Regions from separate parts of the Luteibacter sp. P1_D3 genome, predicted to be linked through region 2. Evidence: predicted binding sites of a transcription regulator. Region 2 holds the regulator's gene; each other region holds the start of a gene.
The links. Region 2 encodes FliA, which starts transcription of late flagellar genes. Its sites were predicted from a motif close to TAAAGTTTNNCNNNCNNNGGCCGATAA; they were not measured.

Region 1 (3,276 bases), on a different contig from region 2:
CGCTGGGCAAGGTTGCGAACCTCCTCGGCCACCACGGCGAAGCCCCTGCCCTGCTCACCGGCGCGCGCTGCTTCGACCGCTGCATTCAGCGCCAGGATGTTGGTCTGGAAGGCGATGCCGTTGATGATGCCGATGACGTCGGCAATGCGCTGGGCCGAGGCCTGGATGCCGTTCATCGCCTCGACGGCGCCCTGCATCGCACTCGCCTCCTGCTGCACGGCGATGCTGGCGTGCTCGGCCAGCGTGCTGGCCCGCGCCGCATTGCCGGCGTTGTCGCGCACCGTACGCGTCAGCTCGTCCAGGCTCGATGCGGTCATCTGTAATTCGTGCGCCTGGGTTTCGGTGCGCGTGGACAGATCAGCGTTGCCCGCGGCGATCTCGGACGTGCTTCCCGCCATGCTCGCTGCCGCTTTGCGCACGGATCGGGCGATGTCGCCGAGCCCGTCGCCGATGCCATCGATGGAACGCATCAGCTGGCCGATCTCGTCGCCGCGCGTGGTCTGAAGGCGTGCCGTAAGGTCGCCCTCGGCCAACCGCCGGGCAGCTTCGACCGCATGCGACAGCGGTCGCGTGATGCGCGCCCGGATCGCGATGAAGAGCAGCAGGCAAAGCACGCCGACCATGCCGATGGCCGTACCGATGGCCACCATGCGCAGGTGCCTCACCGGTCCGTAAAGTTCATCCATGTCCACCGTGCCGGCGACCAGCCAGCTCCAGGCGGGATCGGTGGCATACATGGCCAGGCGATCCACCGTGCGGCCGTCCACGCTCACGCGGTAACGCAACTCGCCGTGCTTGCCCGACAGCATGCGACCGAAGACCGGCTGGCCATCGACATCCATCACCTTCAGCGCAGCGCCGTCGGCCCTGGCTGCGACGTCCTTCGTCATCGGGTCGACGATGAACGTACCGTATCGCTTGCCGGCGCTCGCATCGACGACGGAGTAGTAGCCGCTCTGGCCGATGTGGATCGAAGCGATCTCCTGCGAGAGATTGGCCATCTCGCTGGCGATCTCGACGCCGACGAACCACGCGCCCACGACGTTACCGGATGCATCGTGGATCGGCTCGTAACGAGTGATGTACGGGCGATCGAACAGGACGGCAGGGCCGCCATACGACTTGTTGGACAAGAGCTGCGGAAACGCCGGGTGGGCATGGTCGATGGACGTGCCGACTGCGCGCGATCCGTCTTCCTTCTTCAGCGACGTGCTGACCCGGATGAAATCCGGCCCGTCGCGGACGAACAGGGTCGCCACGACATGCGCACGCGTGGAAAACTCGTCGACCTGGGCGAAATCGCCGTTGATCGCCTTGCCGTCATGCAGCAGGGTGGGAACGGTGTGCCCACCCATCATCACGCGGTGCTTGTCGTCTACCGATAAGCTGCCGGGGTAATAGCTCTCGAACAGGCTGAGGAAGCGATCGGACTCGGCGAGCAGGGCGCCGCTGAACGTGTTCACCGTGGCGATGATGGCCCGGTTGCCGCGCTCGAGATCGGCACGGGCCCGCGTCTCCAGCTCCCGCGAGACCATGGTGGTCACCACGATGGTCAACGCCGCGACGCCGAGCGCCACGATGCCGACCACGAGCAGGGTGAGGCGCGCGCCCACGCTCATGCTGCGCGCCGCGGCGCGATGGAAAATGCTGTTCATACGGAGCCTTGTGCCAGGTCATCGGGCACCGCTTGCGGGTGCCCCTACACCGGCGTTTTCGGCAGCGCGCGCGCAGACTTTAGGCGTTGGCACGCATTCTCTTTACCTGGTGAGACGGCGCGCCGCGCCGCCTCACCCTTTTTGTATGGCAAATAGCTCAGCCCGTGTTCTGCAGCCCTTGCGACACGCCGTTGACGCAGGCCACCAGGGCACTGAGCAGGGCGTCATCCTTGCCGTCCGTGGCCCGCCAGCGCTTGAGCAGGTCGACCTGGAGCAGGCTCATCGGATCCACGTACGGATTGCGCAGACGGATCGACGTCGCCAGGCGAGGGTCGCCGGCCAGCAGTTCATCGGCGCCCTTCAGCTTGAGCACCCACGCCACCGTCCGTTCGAACTCCGCGCGGATCATCGGGAAGAAGCGCTCGTGGAGGGGGCCCGCGAGCTTCGAGAACGCTTCGGCGATGTCGATATCGGCCTTCGCCAGGACCATTTCCACATCGTCCAGCATGGTCGAGACGAAGGGCCACTCACGCGCCATCTCCACGAGGCGCTCCTCGCCGCAATCCTTCGCGACGACGTCGAGCGCGCTGCCCAACCCGTACCATCCAGTGAGCACGGCACGGCACTGCGTCCAGGAAAATACCCAGGGAATCGCGCGGAGGTCTTCCACGCCCTTCATGCTGCGGCGACGTGCCGGACGCGAACCGAGCGTCATGCGCTCGATGACATCGATGGGCGTGGCGCCGCGAAAATAGTCGACGAAGCCTTCGGTGTCGACGAACGCGCGGTACGCCTTGCGGCTCTCCGCAGAGAGCCGTGCCATCGTGTCCTTCCATGCCGGCTCGCGCGCATCGACGTCGCGCGGGCGCAACGAGGCACGCATCACCGCACCGAGCGTCTGCTCAAGGTTACGCACGGCCAATGCACGAATGCCGTACTTGCGGTGGATCACTTCACCCTGCTCGGTCACGCGCAGCACACCGCCCACGGAACCGCGGGGCGAGGCCATCAGGGCCGGGGTGATGCGCGAGCCGCCGCGACTGGCCGAGCCACCGCGACCGTGGAAGAAGGCGACGCGAATGCCGGCCTTCGATGCCACCTCGAGCAGGTCCACCTGGGCGCGCTGCAGACTCCACTTCGACGCCAGCGTGCCGCCGTCCTTGCCGCTGTCCGAATAGCCGAGCATCACCCACTGGCGATCCCCGCGCGCCTTGAGGTGCTCCCGGTAAACCGGATCGTCCAGTAGTGCCTGCAAGGTCTCGGCGCCACCGGCGAGATCGTCGATCGTCTCGAACAGCGGGGCGACATCGAGTGGCACGCGCCCGTCTTCGACCAGGCCACCGCGACGGGCCAGCGCCAGCACGGCGAGCACGTCGGCCGCGCTTTCGGCCATGCTGATGATGTATAGGCCCGTGGCTTCCTGACCGTAGCGCTTGCGCGAATCGGCCAGCGTGGCGAACACCTCGCGGAGCATCGTCGCGGCCTCGTGATCGTCGCCGGCGACGAAGCTCCGTTCGCCGGCGGCGTACGGGCGTAGTGCCTTCACGCGCGCGGCCGTGTCGTGGTTCGCGAATTCCACGTCATCGAGCAAGGCGGACAGCGCCTCGTCATGCACACGTGC
Region 2 (3,276 bases):
GAGCAACGCATCCATGAAGCCGGGGTTCAACACCACCGCGCCATTACGGGCCTCGTTGAGGAGGTCCTCGGCGCGGTGGCACAGCTCCACCATGGCGTTGAGGCCAAGGAAGCCCGCACCGCCCTTCACGGTATGGAACGCGCGGAAGACCGCGTTCAGCAGCTCGGCGTCTCCCGGCGATGCTTCGAGGTCCACGAGCTGTTCGCCCAGGCTCTCGAGCAGTTCGCGTGCTTCGATCAGGAAGACATTGAGCAGCTCGTTGTCCAGCTCCACGCTCATACGGCGCTCAGAACCCGAATTCGCTGAGCAGTCGATCCACTTCGTCCTGGCTGACCTTGTCCGCGGCCGGTGCGTGAGCGCCGCCCGCGAGCGAACCGGTGAGACGCACCAGCTCGACCAGCGACGACTCCACCTTGGCCATGAACGATTCGACCTGCGCCACGCGCTGGCCGGAGAGATCCTGCCAGGACTGGGCTTCGACCATCTCGCCCAGGCCGATGTCGCAGCTCTGCGCGAAATCGCCGACGCGCACGGCCAGGGCCGTCGCGCTCGTTGCGAAGGCGGGATCGGCCTGGTCGAGCACCAGCACTTCGTCGGCCTGCTTGGCCAGCGCCTGCGCTTGCGGGCGCAGCTTGTCGCTGAAATCGAGGGTGCGGTGGGCGGCCTGCGAGCTCATCTCGAGCACGTCGCGCAGGTGCTTGCGCGCGTCGCTCATGTTGCCCGGCACACCATCGCTGGAGATATCGGAGGCGAGGCGGCGGACCGACTCATGAAGATCGCGCGCGAGGTGGCCCAGGGCCAGGAACAGGTGCTGTTCACGGCTGCGCAACAGGCGGTCGAGCGCCTGTTCGAAGGCGACGCTGTCATCGGCATCGAGCAACTCGCGCAGCTCGGGAACGACCTCGTGGCCGGCGGTAAGCATGGTGTTCATCGTTATTCCCTTAGCCCGCAGCCGCGGCGAGTCGTTCGAAGATCTTGTCGAGCTTTTCCTTCAGCGTGACCGCCGTGAACGGCTTGACCACGTAGCCGTTCACGCCACTCTGCGCGGCAGCGATGATCTGGTCGCGATTGTTCTCGGCCGTGACCATCAGCACCGGCATCGACTTCAGCGCGGCGTCCGCGCGGATCGCGCGGAGCAGGTCGATGCCCGTCATGTTGGGCATGTTCCAGTCGGTCACCACCAGGTCGAAGGGCTGGGCGCGCAGCATCGTGAGCGCCGCGTTGCCGTCTTCAGCCTCCTGGATGAGGGTGTTCGTGAATCCCAGCTCGACCAGGAGATTCCTGACGATGCGCCGCATGGTGGAGAAATCGTCCACCACGAGGATTTTCATGTTCTTGTCCAAAACTCGTCTCCGCCTGACTGCGCGTTCTTACCGGCGACGGCACCGTAATGCCGTCAATGCTTGTCTTTCCAACCCGTCATGCGTGCGCGGAGGCGGATCAGGGCCTGGCCATGGATCTGGCACACCCGCGATTCACTCACACCCAGCACCGCACCGATTTCCTTCAGGTTGAGCTCTTCATCGTAGTACAGCGACATCACCAGCTTCTCGCGTTCGGGCAGGCCGTCGATGGATTGGGCCAGCGCATCGCGCAAGCCGTCCTGTTCGAAGAGCCCTTCCGGACCCGCGGCATCCGGGTCCGCGACATCGATTGCCGCGCCTTCGTCGCCTTCGGGCGCCGTAAGACTGAGCAACCGCGCGCTCGCCGCGTCGGCCAGAATCTGGTTGTACTCCATGGCGTCGATGCCCAGCCGCTTCATCACTTCGGCGTCTTCGGCATCACCACCCGTTTCGTTCTCGATCTGCCTCGTTACTTCAGCCACCTCGCGCAACTTCCGGTGCACGGAGCGGGGGGTCCAGTCCGTCTTGCGCAGTTCGTCCAGCATCGCGCCCCGTATGCGGATACCCGCATAGGTCTCGAAACTGGCCGCGCGAGTCGGCGAGTAATTTCTTGCGGCCTCCAGCAGTCCGATCATTCCGGCCTGCATGAGGTCGTTTGCATCCACGCTCGGCGGCAGCCGGCCCATCAGGTGATAGGCGATCCGGCGCACCAGCGGCGCGTGGGTTCGTACCAATTGATCCGCCGGGATTCGCGTGACTTCAAGGTATTCCGTCGCAACGCTCACAGTGGCAACCCTCCTCCCAGGTGGGACCGCTCGGCGAAAAAGCCGATGCGACCCTGAGCACGGGGTTCGGGTTCACCCCATGTATCGACCGACCTGGCCAGATTCTTGAATCCGACGGCGGATCGGCTGCTCGGCCAGACATCGACCACCGCCGATTGGCGGCGAATCGCCTGGCGCAGGTACTCGTCGTGCGGGACCATCCCCATGAAATCCAAGGAAACATCCAGGAACCGGTTGGTCACCCGGGACAGTTTCTCGAACAACTGGCGGCCTTCCTGGGCGTGGCGGACCATGTTGGCCACGATGCGGAAGCGGTTCACGCCGAACTCGCGGCTCATGACCTTGATCAGGGCGTAGGCATCGGTCAGCGAGGCCGGCTCGTCGCAGACCACCACCACGACTTCGTCCGAAGCGGCGGCGAACATGGACACGCTGTCCGAAATGCCGGCGGCGGTGTCGACGATCAGGTATTCGGGAGCGATCGGGTATTCGTCGAACGCGCGGATGACGGCGGCGTGCTCGATGTTCGGCAGCTGCGCCATGCGACGGGCGCCGGAGGTGGCCGGAATCACCTTCAGGCCATGCGGCGCCTGGAGGATCAGATCCTCGATGCGGCACTCGCCCTCGAGCATGTGTCCGAGATGACGGGTCGGCTGCAGCCCGAGCAGCACGTCGATATTGGCCATGGCCAGATCGGCATCGAGCAGGACMACGTCGCGTCCGCCCATGGCCAGGGCCATACCGAGGTTGACCGCCACGGTGGTCTTGCCGACGCCGCCCTTGCCGCCCGCGATCGCGATGCTGCGTGTGGGGCGACGGTCGTCAAGCCAGTTGAGGCCGGCGGCCTGGGTGCTATCGACGTGTGTGGTCATGAAGGAGTTCACTGCCGTGAAAGAGTGTGCGGTGGCGGTAGTCACGTTATGCGGGTTCCCGATCAGGCGAGCGCGGGCGCCGCGGTGCCGAAACGATCGGCAAGGATGGCGTCGTCGGGCTCCTCGTTGCGCTGCTTGAGCAACTGGGCCGCGAGGCAGACCAGCTTGCGCGCATCGGCGGAGGCGATGTCTTCGGGCACGCGCTGCCCGTCGGTGGTGTAGTCCAGCGGCATGGCGTGGCGAATGAGTGCCGACAGGGCGCCGCCGATCAGCGGT
Region 3 (3,276 bases), on a different contig from region 2:
GCCGCCGTCGACACCTTGCTCAACAACCTCTACGGCATCCCCACTGATACACCGATGTACGAAAAGAACGGCTGGACCGGCGACGGCATGCTCGGTGCGGATATGTTCCTGCGCAACGTCGATGCCGATCGCCTGCTGGCGAAGTGGGTGCGCGACATCGCCGATACGCGCAAGGCGGATGGTTCGCCTTTGCTGATCGCGCCGAATCCCGGCTGGGGCGACGTCCGCGCGCCGACCTGGCACGCCGCCTATGTGCTGGTGCCGTGGTCACTCTGGATGAACGCGGGTGATCGTCGCCCCATCGATGAACATATCGAAGGCATCGCGCGCTATGTGGCGATGGAGAACGCGCGTTCGCCCGGAGGTATCGCCGATACCGAACTGGGCGACTGGGTGAGTCCGGAAACCGACCCGGGTGGTGAGAATGCGCCGGAAGACAAACGCGTCGCCGCCACGGCGTACCTGTATCGCATGCAGCGCGTCACCGCGGACATGCTTCGCCTGCGCGGCGACACAACACGTGCGGCGGGATTCGATGCGCAGGCGGATCTCGTGCGCGACGCCTTCAATGCACGCTTCCTCGATCGCGTAGCCGGTCACTACCGGGGCGAGGGCGATGAGGGCTATCGCCAGGCGCACAACCTGCTGGCGCTGGCCTTCGGGCTGGTGCCCGACGACTTGCGCGATCGCGTCGCCGCCGGCGTGGCGGAGGATGCGAAGGCCCGGGGCGACCACCTCGATACCGGCGCCCTGGCGACCAAGATTATCCTCCCGGTGCTCACGGCGACCGGGCACGCCGACGAGGCCTGGCGCATCGCTACCCAGGTGAGTTTTCCGAGTTGGGGCTTCTGGCGGGCGAACGGCGCGACCAGCCTGTGGGAGCACTGGAAGCTGGCCTCGCGCTCGCGGGGACATTATTTCCTCGGCACGGTGGATGACTGGCTGTTTGGCGACGTTGCCGGGTTGCGGCCGTTGGAACCGGGTTGGCGCCGCATCGAGGTGCGGCCGGCGGTGACCGCGTGGCTGGATCATGCTTCCGCCGCTGTGATGACGCCATATGGGGAGGCTTCGGTGGCTTGGCGGAAGGTGGGTGGGCGGGTGGAGCTGAATGTGCATGTGCCGGTGGGGGCGGAGGCGGTCATCGGGCTGCCTGGGCGGTCGGACAGGGTTGTGGGGTCGGGGGATCATCATTTGGGCGCTCCGTAGGGATCGCCGATGAATCGGCTCCTACACGGGGCCGGTCGGGTGCGTCGTTCACAAAAGTGTCGTAAAGACCTGCGAATTCCGGCCGTTAATGCATACACGGGGAAAGCACAGGGTGACGGTACATGTCCGCATTGAAGAACTGGTTCGGCCGCACGACGTTGAACGCGCGCGTGTGGATGGTGATGACCGTGGTGGTGCTTGGTCTGGTCGGGCAGACCGTCATGTCGGGCGTGGAAAGTCGCCATGTGCAGATGACGCAGCTGGCCGACACGCTGGAGCAGCACGTGACCGCCGCGATCGCCGTGGCGGAGGCGTATCACGCGCGCGCTGAAAAGGGCCAGATGAGCGATCTTGAAGCGCGCGTCGCCGCACTCGACGACATCCAGGCGATGCGCTGGTCGAACAACACCGGATACGTCTTCGCGTTCGACTCGGCGCTGACGATGCGCATGCATCCGCTGCGCGCCGACGACATCGGCAAGAACATTCGCGACGACAAGGACGGCAAGGGTTTCCATCAGTACGTGGCCATGCTCGACGCCGACACGAAGGACGGCCATGGCATGACGCGTTACACGCAGGTCATGCCCAAGACCAACGAGCTCAGGGACAAGATCAGCTATTCCAGCTGGTACAAGCCCTGGGACCTGCACTTCATCTCCGGGGCCTATTTCAGCGACATCGACGCGGCCTTCCACGCGCAGCTGCAGCGTGACCTGCTGAAGTCCGCGGTCATCGCCGGTCTCGCCCTGCTGGTGATCTGGCTGTCGATGAGCAGTATCCGGGCGACGGTCGGTGGTGAGCCGCGTGACGCCGTGCATATTGCCGGCCGTATCGCCGGTGGCGACCTGCGCAGCGACGGTGGCGAGTACGCCCCGGCCAGCCTGCTCGGCGCACTGGAGCGCATGCGCGGTACCTTGTCTTCCATTGTTTCCGAAGTGCAGCAAGGGGCGCATGTGGTCGCCACGACGTCCGCCGAGATTGCGCGTGGCAACGACGACTTGTCGCAGCGCACGCAGGAGCAGGCGTCCAGCCTCGAAGAAACCGCGGCATCCATGGAAGAAATGACCGCCACGGTGAAGCAGAACGCGGAAAACGCCACCGCCGCCGACCGACTCTCGCGTCATGCGCGCAGCGAAGCGGAGAAGGGTGGCGACGTGGTTGGCGAAGCCATGGCCGCCATGCGTGAGATCGGCGACTCCAGCCGCCGCATTGGCGACATCGTCGGTCTGATCGACGAGATCGCCTTCCAGACCAACCTGCTGGCGCTCAACGCTGCCGTGGAAGCGGCACGCGCCGGCGAACAAGGTCGGGGCTTCGCGGTCGTGGCGGCGGAAGTGCGTCGACTGGCCCAGTCCAGCGCCGCGGCGTCGCGCGAGATCAAGGGACTGATCGCCGAAAGCGGTGAACGTGTCGAGATCGGTGCCGCGCTGGTCGAGCAGTCCTCCGGGGCCTTGCGCGACATCGTCGCCAGCGTGAAGAAGGTGACCGACATCGTCGCCGAGATCGCCGCGGCCAGCGCCGAGCAGTCGGCAGGCGTGGATCAGGTCAACCTGGCCATCGCGCAGATCGACCAGGTGACCCAGGAGAACGCCGCGCTGGTGGAAGAGGCTGCCGCCGCGGCCAAGTCCATGCAGGACCAGGCGCACTCGCTGAGCGATCAGGTGGCGTTCTTCACCGTGGACGGCACCGCCAGCGCCGAGCGGCGAGCCCCTGCTTCGGCGGTGGAACGGGCGGCGCACGACCTCAGTTTCGGCCAGTCGGCGCCAGTGAAGAAGGGCAGCGATGCCTGGGCGGCATTTGCCTGAGGTGACAGAACGTCACTAAAGCGCTGCGAATAAGTCGCTTCAGTCAACAGTCCCGTCGGCCTATCGTCCTCCTCGTCGCTATCAACACGAGGAGAACGTCATGTACGCCATTACCGGAATCACCGGCCAGGTCGGCACCGCCCTTGCCGACGCGCTGTTCGCCGCAGGCAAGCCTTTCCGCGCGGTCGTTCGCGATGCAGCGAAGGGTGTGGTCTTCGCCGAGCGCGGTGCCGACGTCGCCGTCGCCGACGTGGATGACACG

Region 1: AC1DYM_RS03010 (methyl-accepting chemotaxis protein) is a predicted target of FliA. The motif match lies at 1,711-1,737, and genes of this name have one in related genera.
Region 3: AC1DYM_RS06315 (methyl-accepting chemotaxis protein) is a predicted target of FliA. The motif match lies at 1,269-1,295, and genes of this name have one in related genera.

The regions. Positions count from the first base shown of each region.
Region 1 is NZ_JBFUAT010000002.1:215,134-218,409, forward strand. Features, by position in the region: gene AC1DYM_RS03010 (methyl-accepting chemotaxis protein) at 1-1,655, opposite strand, end outside; gene ppc (phosphoenolpyruvate carboxylase) at 1,813-3,276, opposite strand, start outside.
Region 2 is NZ_JBFUAT010000001.1:262,506-265,781, forward strand. Features, by position in the region: gene AC1DYM_RS01200 (chemotaxis protein CheA) at 1-279, opposite strand, end outside; gene AC1DYM_RS01205 (protein phosphatase CheZ) at 287-931, opposite strand; gene cheY (chemotaxis response regulator CheY) at 942-1,343, opposite strand; gene AC1DYM_RS01215 (RNA polymerase sigma factor FliA) at 1,397-2,128, opposite strand; gene AC1DYM_RS01220 (MinD/ParA family protein) at 2,125-3,000, opposite strand; gene flhF (flagellar biosynthesis protein FlhF) at 3,063-3,276, opposite strand, start outside.
Region 3 is NZ_JBFUAT010000006.1:107,327-110,602, forward strand. Features, by position in the region: gene AC1DYM_RS06310 (family 78 glycoside hydrolase catalytic domain) at 1-1,206, shown strand, start outside; gene AC1DYM_RS06315 (methyl-accepting chemotaxis protein) at 1,329-3,014, shown strand; gene AC1DYM_RS06320 (NmrA family NAD(P)-binding protein) at 3,115-3,276, shown strand, end outside.